DNA from 3 places in the Streptomyces sp. NPDC049585 genome. Region 2 is predicted to be linked to each of the others. Evidence: riboswitches for the same ligand, from Rfam matches in the RefSeq annotation. Region 2 holds a riboswitch; each other region holds the start of a gene.
The links. A riboswitch is a leader RNA that binds a small molecule or an ion and turns the genes downstream of it on or off. The one in region 2 is predicted to bind cobalamin.

Region 1: another riboswitch for cobalamin. It lies ahead of AB0K17_RS00930 (ribonucleoside-diphosphate reductase subunit alpha); the one in region 2 lies ahead of cobN (cobaltochelatase subunit CobN).
Region 3: another riboswitch for cobalamin. It lies ahead of AB0K17_RS23975 (cobalamin biosynthesis protein); the one in region 2 lies ahead of cobN (cobaltochelatase subunit CobN).

What each region holds. Positions count from the first base shown of each region.
Region 1 covers NZ_JBFAPE010000001.1:197,347-200,237, reverse strand. Annotated here, with positions in the region: gene AB0K17_RS00930 (ribonucleoside-diphosphate reductase subunit alpha) at 1-1,753, opposite strand, end outside; cobalamin riboswitch at 1,918-2,056, opposite strand; gene mctP (monocarboxylate uptake permease MctP) at 2,227-2,891, opposite strand, start outside.
Region 2 covers NZ_JBFAPE010000040.1:8,006-10,896, reverse strand. Annotated here, with positions in the region: gene AB0K17_RS27380 (cobalamin biosynthesis protein CobG) at 1-878, opposite strand, end outside; cobalamin riboswitch at 993-1,129, shown strand; gene cobN (cobaltochelatase subunit CobN) at 1,155-2,891, shown strand, end outside.
Region 3 covers NZ_JBFAPE010000027.1:32,337-35,227, forward strand. Annotated here, with positions in the region: gene AB0K17_RS23970 (cobyric acid synthase) at 1-622, opposite strand, end outside; gene AB0K17_RS23975 (cobalamin biosynthesis protein) at 619-1,590, opposite strand; cobalamin riboswitch at 1,648-1,772, opposite strand; gene AB0K17_RS23980 (hypothetical protein) at 1,982-2,206, opposite strand; gene AB0K17_RS23985 (inorganic phosphate transporter) at 2,233-2,891, opposite strand, start outside.

The DNA.
Region 1 (2,891 bases), on a different contig from region 2:
GGTAGTGGTCCGGGTGCAGCACGCCGCGGGCGGTGCGGGTGGCCTCCCAGGCCGGGTGCGGGCCGTGCCGCTCGGCGAGGTCGGCGGACGCCTCGTACGCGGCGAGCATGATCCGCTCGGAGATCTTGGTGGACAGCTCCTTCGCCTCGGCCGAGTCGAAGGGCAGGCGCAGGCGGAAGAAGACGTCCTGCAGACCCATCAGGCCCAGGCCCACCGGGCGCCAGCGGCTGTTGGAGCGGCCGGCCTGCTCGGTCGGGTAGAAGTTGATGTCCACGACACGGTCGAGGAAGGTGACGGCCGTGCGGACGGTCGCGTCGAGCTTCTCCCAGTCCATGTCGCCGTCGGCGCCCAGGTGCTGCGCCAGGTTGACCGAACCGAGGTTGCAGACCGCCGTCTCGCCGTCGTTCGTGACCTCGAGGATCTCGGTGCACAGGTTCGAGGAGTGGACGACCGCGCCCTTCTCGGCCGTCTGGTTGGCCGTGCGGTTGGCGGCGTCCTTGAACGTCATCCAGCCGTTGCCGGTCTGCGCCAGGGTGCGCATCATCCGGGCGTACAGCACGCGCGCGGGGATGGTGCGGACGGCCTTGCCCTCGGCCTCGTAGCGGCGGTAGGCGGCGTCGAACTCGTCGCCGTACAGGTCGACCAGGTCGGGCGTGTCGGCCGGGGAGAACAGCGACCAGTCGGCGTCGGCCTCGACGCGGCGCATGAACTCGTCCGGGATCCAGTGCGCGATGTTCAGGTTGTGGGTGCGGCGGGCCTCCTCACCGGTGTTGTCGCGCAGCTCCAGGAACTCCTCGATGTCCGCGTGCCAGGTCTCCAGGTACACGCAGGCGGCGCCCTTGCGGCGGCCGCCCTGGTTCACCGCGGCGACGGAGGCGTCCAGGGTGCGCAGGAACGGCACGATGCCGTTGGAGTGGCCGTTGGTGCCGCGGATGAGCGAGCCGCGGGAGCGGATGCGCGAGTACGACAGGCCGATGCCGCCGGCGTGCTTGGAGAGCCGGGCGACCTGGTGGTAGCGGTCGTAGATCGAGTCCAGCTCGTCCAGCGGGGAGTCCAGCAGGTAGCAGGACGACATCTGCGGGTGGCGGGTGCCGGAGTTGAAGAGCGTGGGGGAGGAGGGGAGGTACGACAGCGTGCTGGTGAGCCGGTACAGCGCCGCCACGTCCTCCAGGGCCCGCTCGCTGTGGTCCTCGGCCAGGCCGCAGGCCACGCGCAGCAGGAAGTGCTGCGGCGTCTCGATCACGTCGCGGTGGATCGGGTGGCGCAGCAGGTAACGGCTGTGCAGGGTGCGCAGGCCGAAGTAGCCGAAGCGGTCGTCGGCGCCGTCGGCCAGGGCCGCGTCCACGAGCGCGTCCAGGCGCGCGGCGTGGGTGGCGACGAACGCGGCCGTGTCGTCGGCGATGAGGCCCTCGCGGTGGCCCACGGCGACCGAGGCGGAGAAGGAGGTGGCGCCCTGGCCGGCCGCCTCCTCGGCGATGGCGTGGGTGAGCAGGCGGGCGGCGAGCTTGGAGTACTCCGGCTCCTCGGCGATCAGGCCGGCGGCCGCCTCGGTGGCGAGGGAGCGCAGCTCCGCCTCGTCCGCCGCGGCGCTGCGGCCGCGCAGCGCGGCGGCGGCGACCTTGCCCGGGTCGGTGGCGGGCAGATCGGCGGTGAGGTCCGTCAGGGCACGCAGCAGCGCGGTCCCGGGGCCGTCGGCCGCTTCCGCGTTCGCTGAGACGGGACCTGCAACCGGATCTGCGGGCGCGATGGTCACGAGTGGCTCTCCTCGCTCGGCTGTGGTGGCCGGGCGGGTGCGCGCGACGGTCGCGTACGGGCACGTCCGACTCGGAGCTCGGGAGCGTGCCGCGCAGCGTCCGCCGGCCCAACCCGCGAGGCCCGGACGTGTTCAACGCCCATAGCCGAGCCCGGGACGGGCTCGGTGGTGGGCGCGCTGCCGGCAGGTCCTCGGACTGGTGGTGCGGTGTTTGTGCGCACTCGTTCACCGTTGCGGGACAGTTCCGGATTTGCACCGGATTCCCCTGCGGCGACAGCGAGGACGAGCATACATCTAGTGCCGGGCCTCGCACGCGCCCCCACATGTTGTGTCGGCGCGTCATGAGGTGGTTGCGGAATGTGGTAGAGGCGGCGTCCTTGCAGGCAAGAGCCGGACGGGCTGCGCCGCAGCCCGTCCGGCTCTTGGTGGTCTCTTGACGGAGTCTTCCGGTGGAGTTTCCCGGCGGGCGGGGCTCAGCCCGCCGCAGGCGCCTCCACCGTGGCCGGCGGCAGCTTCTCCTGGACGCCGGGATCCCCCGCATCGGCCGTGTAGTCCGACGGCCGCGTGAGGTCGACCCCGTCCGGCGCCCCCACCGCCCGCAGGACGACCGTGGCGACCACCGCCACCAGCACGTTGACCACGAACGCCGTCAGGCCGATGTACCCCTTCTCCCCGATGAGCGGAATGAGGTTGGTATTGCCGAAATGGTCCTGGGTGGCGCTGGGCGTCGCATATGCCCGCCACGTCCCGTACGCCATGCCTGCGGCCCACCCCGCCAGCAGGCCCCAGCGGTGGAACCAGCGCGTGAAGAGCCCGCCCACCAGCGCGGGCACGGTCTGCAGGATCCAGATGCCACCGAGCAGCTGGAAGTTGATGGCGACCGTTTTGTCCATGGTCAGCACGAAGGCGAGGGCGCCGACCTTGACCAGCAGGGATGCGATCTTGGACACCTTCGCCTCGTGCTCGGGCGTGGCGTCCGGCTTCAGGAAGTCCTTGTAGATGTTGCGGGTGAACAGGTTCGCCGCCGCGATCGACATGATCGCCGCCGGCACCAGCGCCCCGATGCCGATGGCGGCGAACGCCACGCCCGTGAACCAGTCGGGGAACATGTCCTCGAACAGCTGGGGGATCGCCAGCT
Region 2 (2,891 bases):
ACGCCGCGCCAGGGTGTCACACGCAGCCCGCCGTCGCCGTACCGGTCGGCGGTGCCGGCGAGCAGCCGCCCCTGGGCGGCGGTCAGCCGGCCCAGCGGGGCGGCCACCGACAGGGCCGGCCGGCCGCCGGGGCCGGTGACCACGCCCGGCCCGGGCGGGGCGCCGGGGGCGACGGCGACGGCGGCGGGGCAGGAGGGGATACCGGCGGCGTCCAGACGCCGGGCCAAGTCCTCGGGTGCGGGCCGGTGTTCGGACGGCAGCTCGCGCAGCCGCCAGGCGCGCGTACCGCTCGCGCGCTGCGCGGCGAGGAACCCGGCGGCCGCCAGGGCCGCCGCCCGCGGGGCGTCCCGGTCGGCGACGCGCAGGCCGGGACCGGTGGGGCCGTGGCACAGCAGGGCACCGTCGGCGCTTGCGATCAACGTCACATCGGGGGAGAGGGCGACGATGTCGCCGCGCCCGTCGTCCAGACCGAAGAGGAAACGACCGGAGAGGTCGGAGAGGTCCGGTTCGCCCGAGCACAGGAGACGGTCCAGCTCCCGGACCCACTGCGGTACGCGGCCGTCGCCGAGAGGGGAGGCCGCGATGTTGCGGATGCGGTCGTGACGGTCGGACGGCAGCAGGCCCGCGGCGCGCAGCCGGGCGGCCAGCTCGGCGCCGCAGGCGTCCGCGAGGCCGCGCAACTGGACGTTGCCACGGGAGGTGAGGTCGAGGTGGCCGTCCCCCAGCGCCTCGGCGGCATCCGCCAGCGCGGCGGCCTGGTGCGCCGTCAGCAGCCCGCCCGGCAGCCGCACCCGGGCGAGCGCCCCGTCGTCCGCGGCGTGCAGACGCAGCGCGCCGGGACAGGCGTCGGCGCGGTCACGAGCGGGCAGGGCGGGCATGCGGGGAGCATACCGACGGGTCGTGGCCTGCGGGGCTCCGCCCCCGGGGCCGAATGCCGCGCTGCGCGCGGTGTCCTCGAAGCCGGACGGGCCGAAGTCACCCCGCCTCGCTACTATGACTGCGCCAGCGACGGCGACAGGGGAGGAAGCCGGTGCGATTCCGGCACGGTCCCGCCACTGTGACCACGGTCGAGTACGCCGAGTACTGCCGTGGGAAGTCAGGAACTCCTGCCGTCCTCCCACCGCCCGGGGCGCGGACCCCGAGGAAGGCCTGCCGTGATCCTGCTCCTGTCGACGTCCGACACCGACCTGCTCAGTGCCCGTGCCGCCGGCGGCCCGGTCCCCTACCGGCTCGCCAATCCCGCCCGGCTGCCGCTGGACGAGCTGCCCGGCCTCCTGGAGGGCGCCGATCTCGTCGTCGTCCGGCTCCTCGGCGGCATCCGCGCCTGGCAGGAGGGGCTCGACGTGCTGCTGGCCGGGCCGCGGCCGGTCGTCGTGCTCACCGGCGAACAGGCCCCCGACGCCCAGCTGATGGAGACCTCCACCGTCCCCGTCGGCATCGCGGCCGAGGCCCACGCCTACCTCGCCCACGGCGGTCCCGCCAACCTGGAGCAGCTCGCCCGCTTCCTGTCCGACACCGTGCTGCTGACCGGGCACGGCTTCGAGCCGCCGGCCGCCGCGCCCGCGTGGGGCGAGCTGGAGCGCACGCCCAAGCCGGGGGCGGCCGGCCCGCTGGTGGCCGTGCTCTACTACCGCGCCCACCACATGAGCGGCAACACCGCCTTCGTCGAGGCCCTGTGCGGCGCGATCGAGGACGCCGGCGGCCGCGCCAAGCCGCTGTACGTCGCCTCCCTGCGCGCCCCCGAGCCGGAGCTCGTGGACGCGCTGCGCGACGCCGACGCCATCGTCACCACCGTGCTCGCCGCCGGCGGCACGCGACCCGCGGACGCCTCGGCCGGCGGCGACGACGAGTCGTGGGACGCGGGGGCGCTGGCCGCCCTCGACGTCCCCATCCTGCAGGCGCTGTGCCTGACCGGCCCGCGCAGCGCGTGGGAGGAGAACGACGAGGGCCTCTCCCCGCTGGACGCCGCGACCCAGGTGGCCGTACCGGAGTTCGACGGGCGCATCATCACCGTCCCGTTCTCCTTCAAGGAGGTCGACGAGGACGGCCTGCCCGCCTACGTGCCCGACCTCGAACGCGCCGCCCGCGTCGCAGGGATCGCCGTGCGCCACGCCCGGCTGCGGCACATCCCGGCGGCCGCGAAGCGGCTGGCGCTCGTCCTGTCCGCCTACCCCACCAAGCACTCCCGCATCGGCAACGCCGTGGGCCTGGACACCCCCGCCAGCGCCGTCGCCCTGCTGCGCCGGCTGCGCGAGGAGGGCTACGACTTCGGCGACGAGGCGGTTCCGGGGCTGGAGTCGGGCGACGGCGACGAGCTCATCCGCGCCCTGATCGAGGCCGGCGGCCACGACCAGGAGTGGCTGACCGAGGAGCAGCTCGCCCGCAACCCCGTGCGCATCCCGGCCGCCGACTACCGGCGCTGGTTCGCCGCCCTGCCCGCCGAGCTGCGCGAGGCCGTCGAGGAGCACTGGGGCCCCGCCCCGGGCGAGATGTTCGTCGACCGCAGCCGCAACCCCGAGGGCGACATCGTGCTGGCCGCGCTGCGCCGCGGCAACCTGCTGATCCTCATCCAGCCCCCGCGCGGCTTCGGCGAGAACCCCATCGCCATCTACCACGACCCCGACCTGCCGCCCTCCCACCACTACCTCGCCGCCTACCGGTGGATCGCCGCCTCCCAGGAGGACGGCGGCTTCGGCGCCGACGCCATGATCCACCTGGGCAAGCACGGCAACCTCGAATGGCTGCCCGGCAAGAACGCCGGCCTGTCCGCCGCCTGCGGCCCCGACGCCGCCCTCGGCGACCTGCCGCTGGTCTACCCCTTCCTCGTCAACGACCCCGGCGAGGGCACCCAGGCCAAGCGCCGCGCCCACGCCACCCTCGTCGACCACCTC
Region 3 (2,891 bases), on a different contig from region 2:
CATCGCCCCGGAACTTGTTGACCACGTACCCCGCTATCAGCTCCTGGTCCTCGGGGGAGAGCAGCGCCGTCGTACCGAAGAAGGACGCGAAGACGCCGCCGCGGTCGATGTCGCCGACCACGACCACGGGCAGCCGCGCGGCCCGGGCCAGGCCCATGTTGACGATGTCGGAACGACGCAGGTTGATCTCCGCCGGACTGCCGGCGCCCTCGCAGATCACCGCGTCGTGCGTACGCCGCAGCTCGGCCAGGCACTCCGTCACCGTGGCGAACAACTGCTCCTGACGCCCCTGGTGGTAACCGCGGGCGCTCAGCTCACCCACCGGTCTCCCCATCAGCACGACCTGGCTGCTGCGGTCGCTGCCGGGCTTGAGCAGCACCGGATTCATCAGCGCACTCGGCTCGACGCGCGCCGCGGCCGCCTGCATGGCCTGCGCACGCCCTATCTCCGCGCCCTCGCGCGTCACGAACGAATTGAGCGACATGTTCTGCGCCTTGAACGGCGCGACCTTGACGCCCTTGCGGGACAACCAGCGGCAGATGCCCGCCGTCACCACGCTCTTGCCCGCGTCCGAGGTGGTCCCGGCCACCAGCAGGCCCCCGCCCCGCGGTTGCGATGTCACCGGTTCCTCGCTTTCCCAGTCCTGGTCGTCCCGGCCCTCAGAAGGCTGCCCACTGCCCGGCCCCCGACCGCACAGCCCAGCGCCAGCAGCGACACCCGGCGCGAAAGGCGCACCGCGCGCTCGATGTCCCCGGTGCGCACGGCGCGCAGCTCCGCGCCCAGGACGGGCCGGTGCTCGATGCGGCCCCCGTACGCCAGCGTCCCGCCCAGACGCACCCCCAGCGCCCCCGCGAACGCCGCCTCGACCGGGCCGGCGTTGGGGCTCGGGTGACGGTGCGCGTCCCGTCGCGCCACCCGCGCGGCACCGCGCGGATCCGGCGCGGCCAGCACCGCCAGGGCCGCGGTCAGCCGCGCACCGGGCCAGCCGACGACGTCGTCCAGCCGGGCCGACGCCCAGCCGAAGCGGCGGTACCGCGGCGACTTGTGACCGACCATCGCATCCAGCGTGTTCACCGCACGGAAGCCCACCAGGCCCGGTACGCCCGCGAGCGCGCCCCACACCAGGGCGCCGACGACGGCGTCCGAGGTGTTCTCGGCCACCGACTCCACCACGGCACGGGCGATCTGCTGGGCGTCCAGCGACGACGGGTCACGGCCGCACAGATGCGGCAACCGCTCCCGGGCCACCTCCAGATCACCGGCGGCCAGCGCCCCGCCGATCGCCCGGGCCTCCCGGGCCAGCGACGTCCCACCGATCACCGCCCAGGTGACGGCCGCCGTCAGGGCGACGTCCGCGCCCCGCCGGCCGCGCACCGCACGGGCCAGCAGCGCGGCGCCCGCCACGGTGGTACCGGTGCACACGGCGGCGTACAGCGCACCGCGTCCGCGGTCGTCGCGCCACAAGCGCTGCTCCAGGGCGTGGGCCGCACGCCCGAACGCGGCAACAGGGTGCCCCCTGCGGGGGTCACCGACAACCAGGTCGCCCAGGAATCCGAGGGCGGCGCCGCAGGCGAAACCGCGACAGGGCATGGCCGATGCGTGTCCTCACTCAGGGTCCTCGCCCTGGCTCGACGTGACCGGCGACCAGAGTCTCCTGGCTCCCGGATCCGCATCGCCCCCGGCCTTCCGGCTTGCGCCGTGGCCCTGTTGGGTGGGGGGACACTCCCCGGTGACAGTGGCGGGACCGCGCCGGATTCGCACCGGCTTCCTCTGCTGTCGCCGTTTGGCCCGGGCAGTCCACCACGGTCCCGGAAGGCCCGTCAACTCGCCCCGGGGGCGGGGCCCTGCGGGCGGCCGAGCCCCTGACCCGCCCTTTCACCGTTTCCCGGGGGCGCTGCCCCCGGACCCCCGACGGGTCACCCGCCAACGCCGAAAGGGCGGCCGGAGCAAACTCCGGTCCGCCCTTTCGGTGCGCGTGGACTCAGGCCACGATCAGCGAGATGCCGTATCCGACGGCCGCCGCGCACAGCGCGAAGCACGCGTACGCGCCCGTGCGCGCCAGCGCGCCCGCGGCCGCCGTGCCGCCCGCCGCGTCCGTCCTGCGGGACGTGCCGACGATGCCGAGCGTGAACAGGCCCACGAGCCCGACGGTCACCACGAGGCTGACCCCGAAGACCTCGGCGAAAGCTGCCCAGTCGATGTGCATGGTGTTTCTTCCTCCGTGCCCGGCGCTCAGCCGGTCGTCGCGGGGGTGGGGGTGGGGGCCGGGGCGTGGGCGGCCGTGGGGCCGGCCGGCGGCGGGGCGACGGCCTGGAGGGCCGCGGTGACCACGCCGACGGGCTCCACGGTGGCCGGGGTGGCGATGCCCTGCGGCTCGTTGAGGTCGTTGACGTTGTCGTGGGTGACCGGCTTGCGGCGCGAGGCCGCCCAGATGCCGCCGCAGACGGCCAGGCCGAGGACGGCGACGGCGGTCACGCCCCACCGGCCCTGGTCGGCCAGGAGGGCCGCGCCGGCGGCGACGAGGCCGGCGGCCGGCAGGGTCAGACCCCAGGCCGCGACCATGCGGCCGGCGGTCGACCAGCGCACGACGCCGCCCTTGCGGCCGAGGCCGGCGCCCATGATCGAGCCGGAGCAGACCTGGGTGGTGGAGAGGGCGAAGCCGATGTGGGAGGAGGCGAGGATCACCGTGGCGGCGCCGGTCTGGGCGGCGAAGCCCTGCGCGGGCTTGATGTCGGTGAGGCCCTTGCCGAGGGTCTGGATGATGCGCCAGCCGCCGATGTACGTACCGAGTGCGATGGCCAGGCCCGCGGAGACGATGACCCACATCGGCGGGTCGGAGTGCGGGGCGACGACGCCGCCGGCGACCAGGGTGAGGGTGATGACGCCCATGG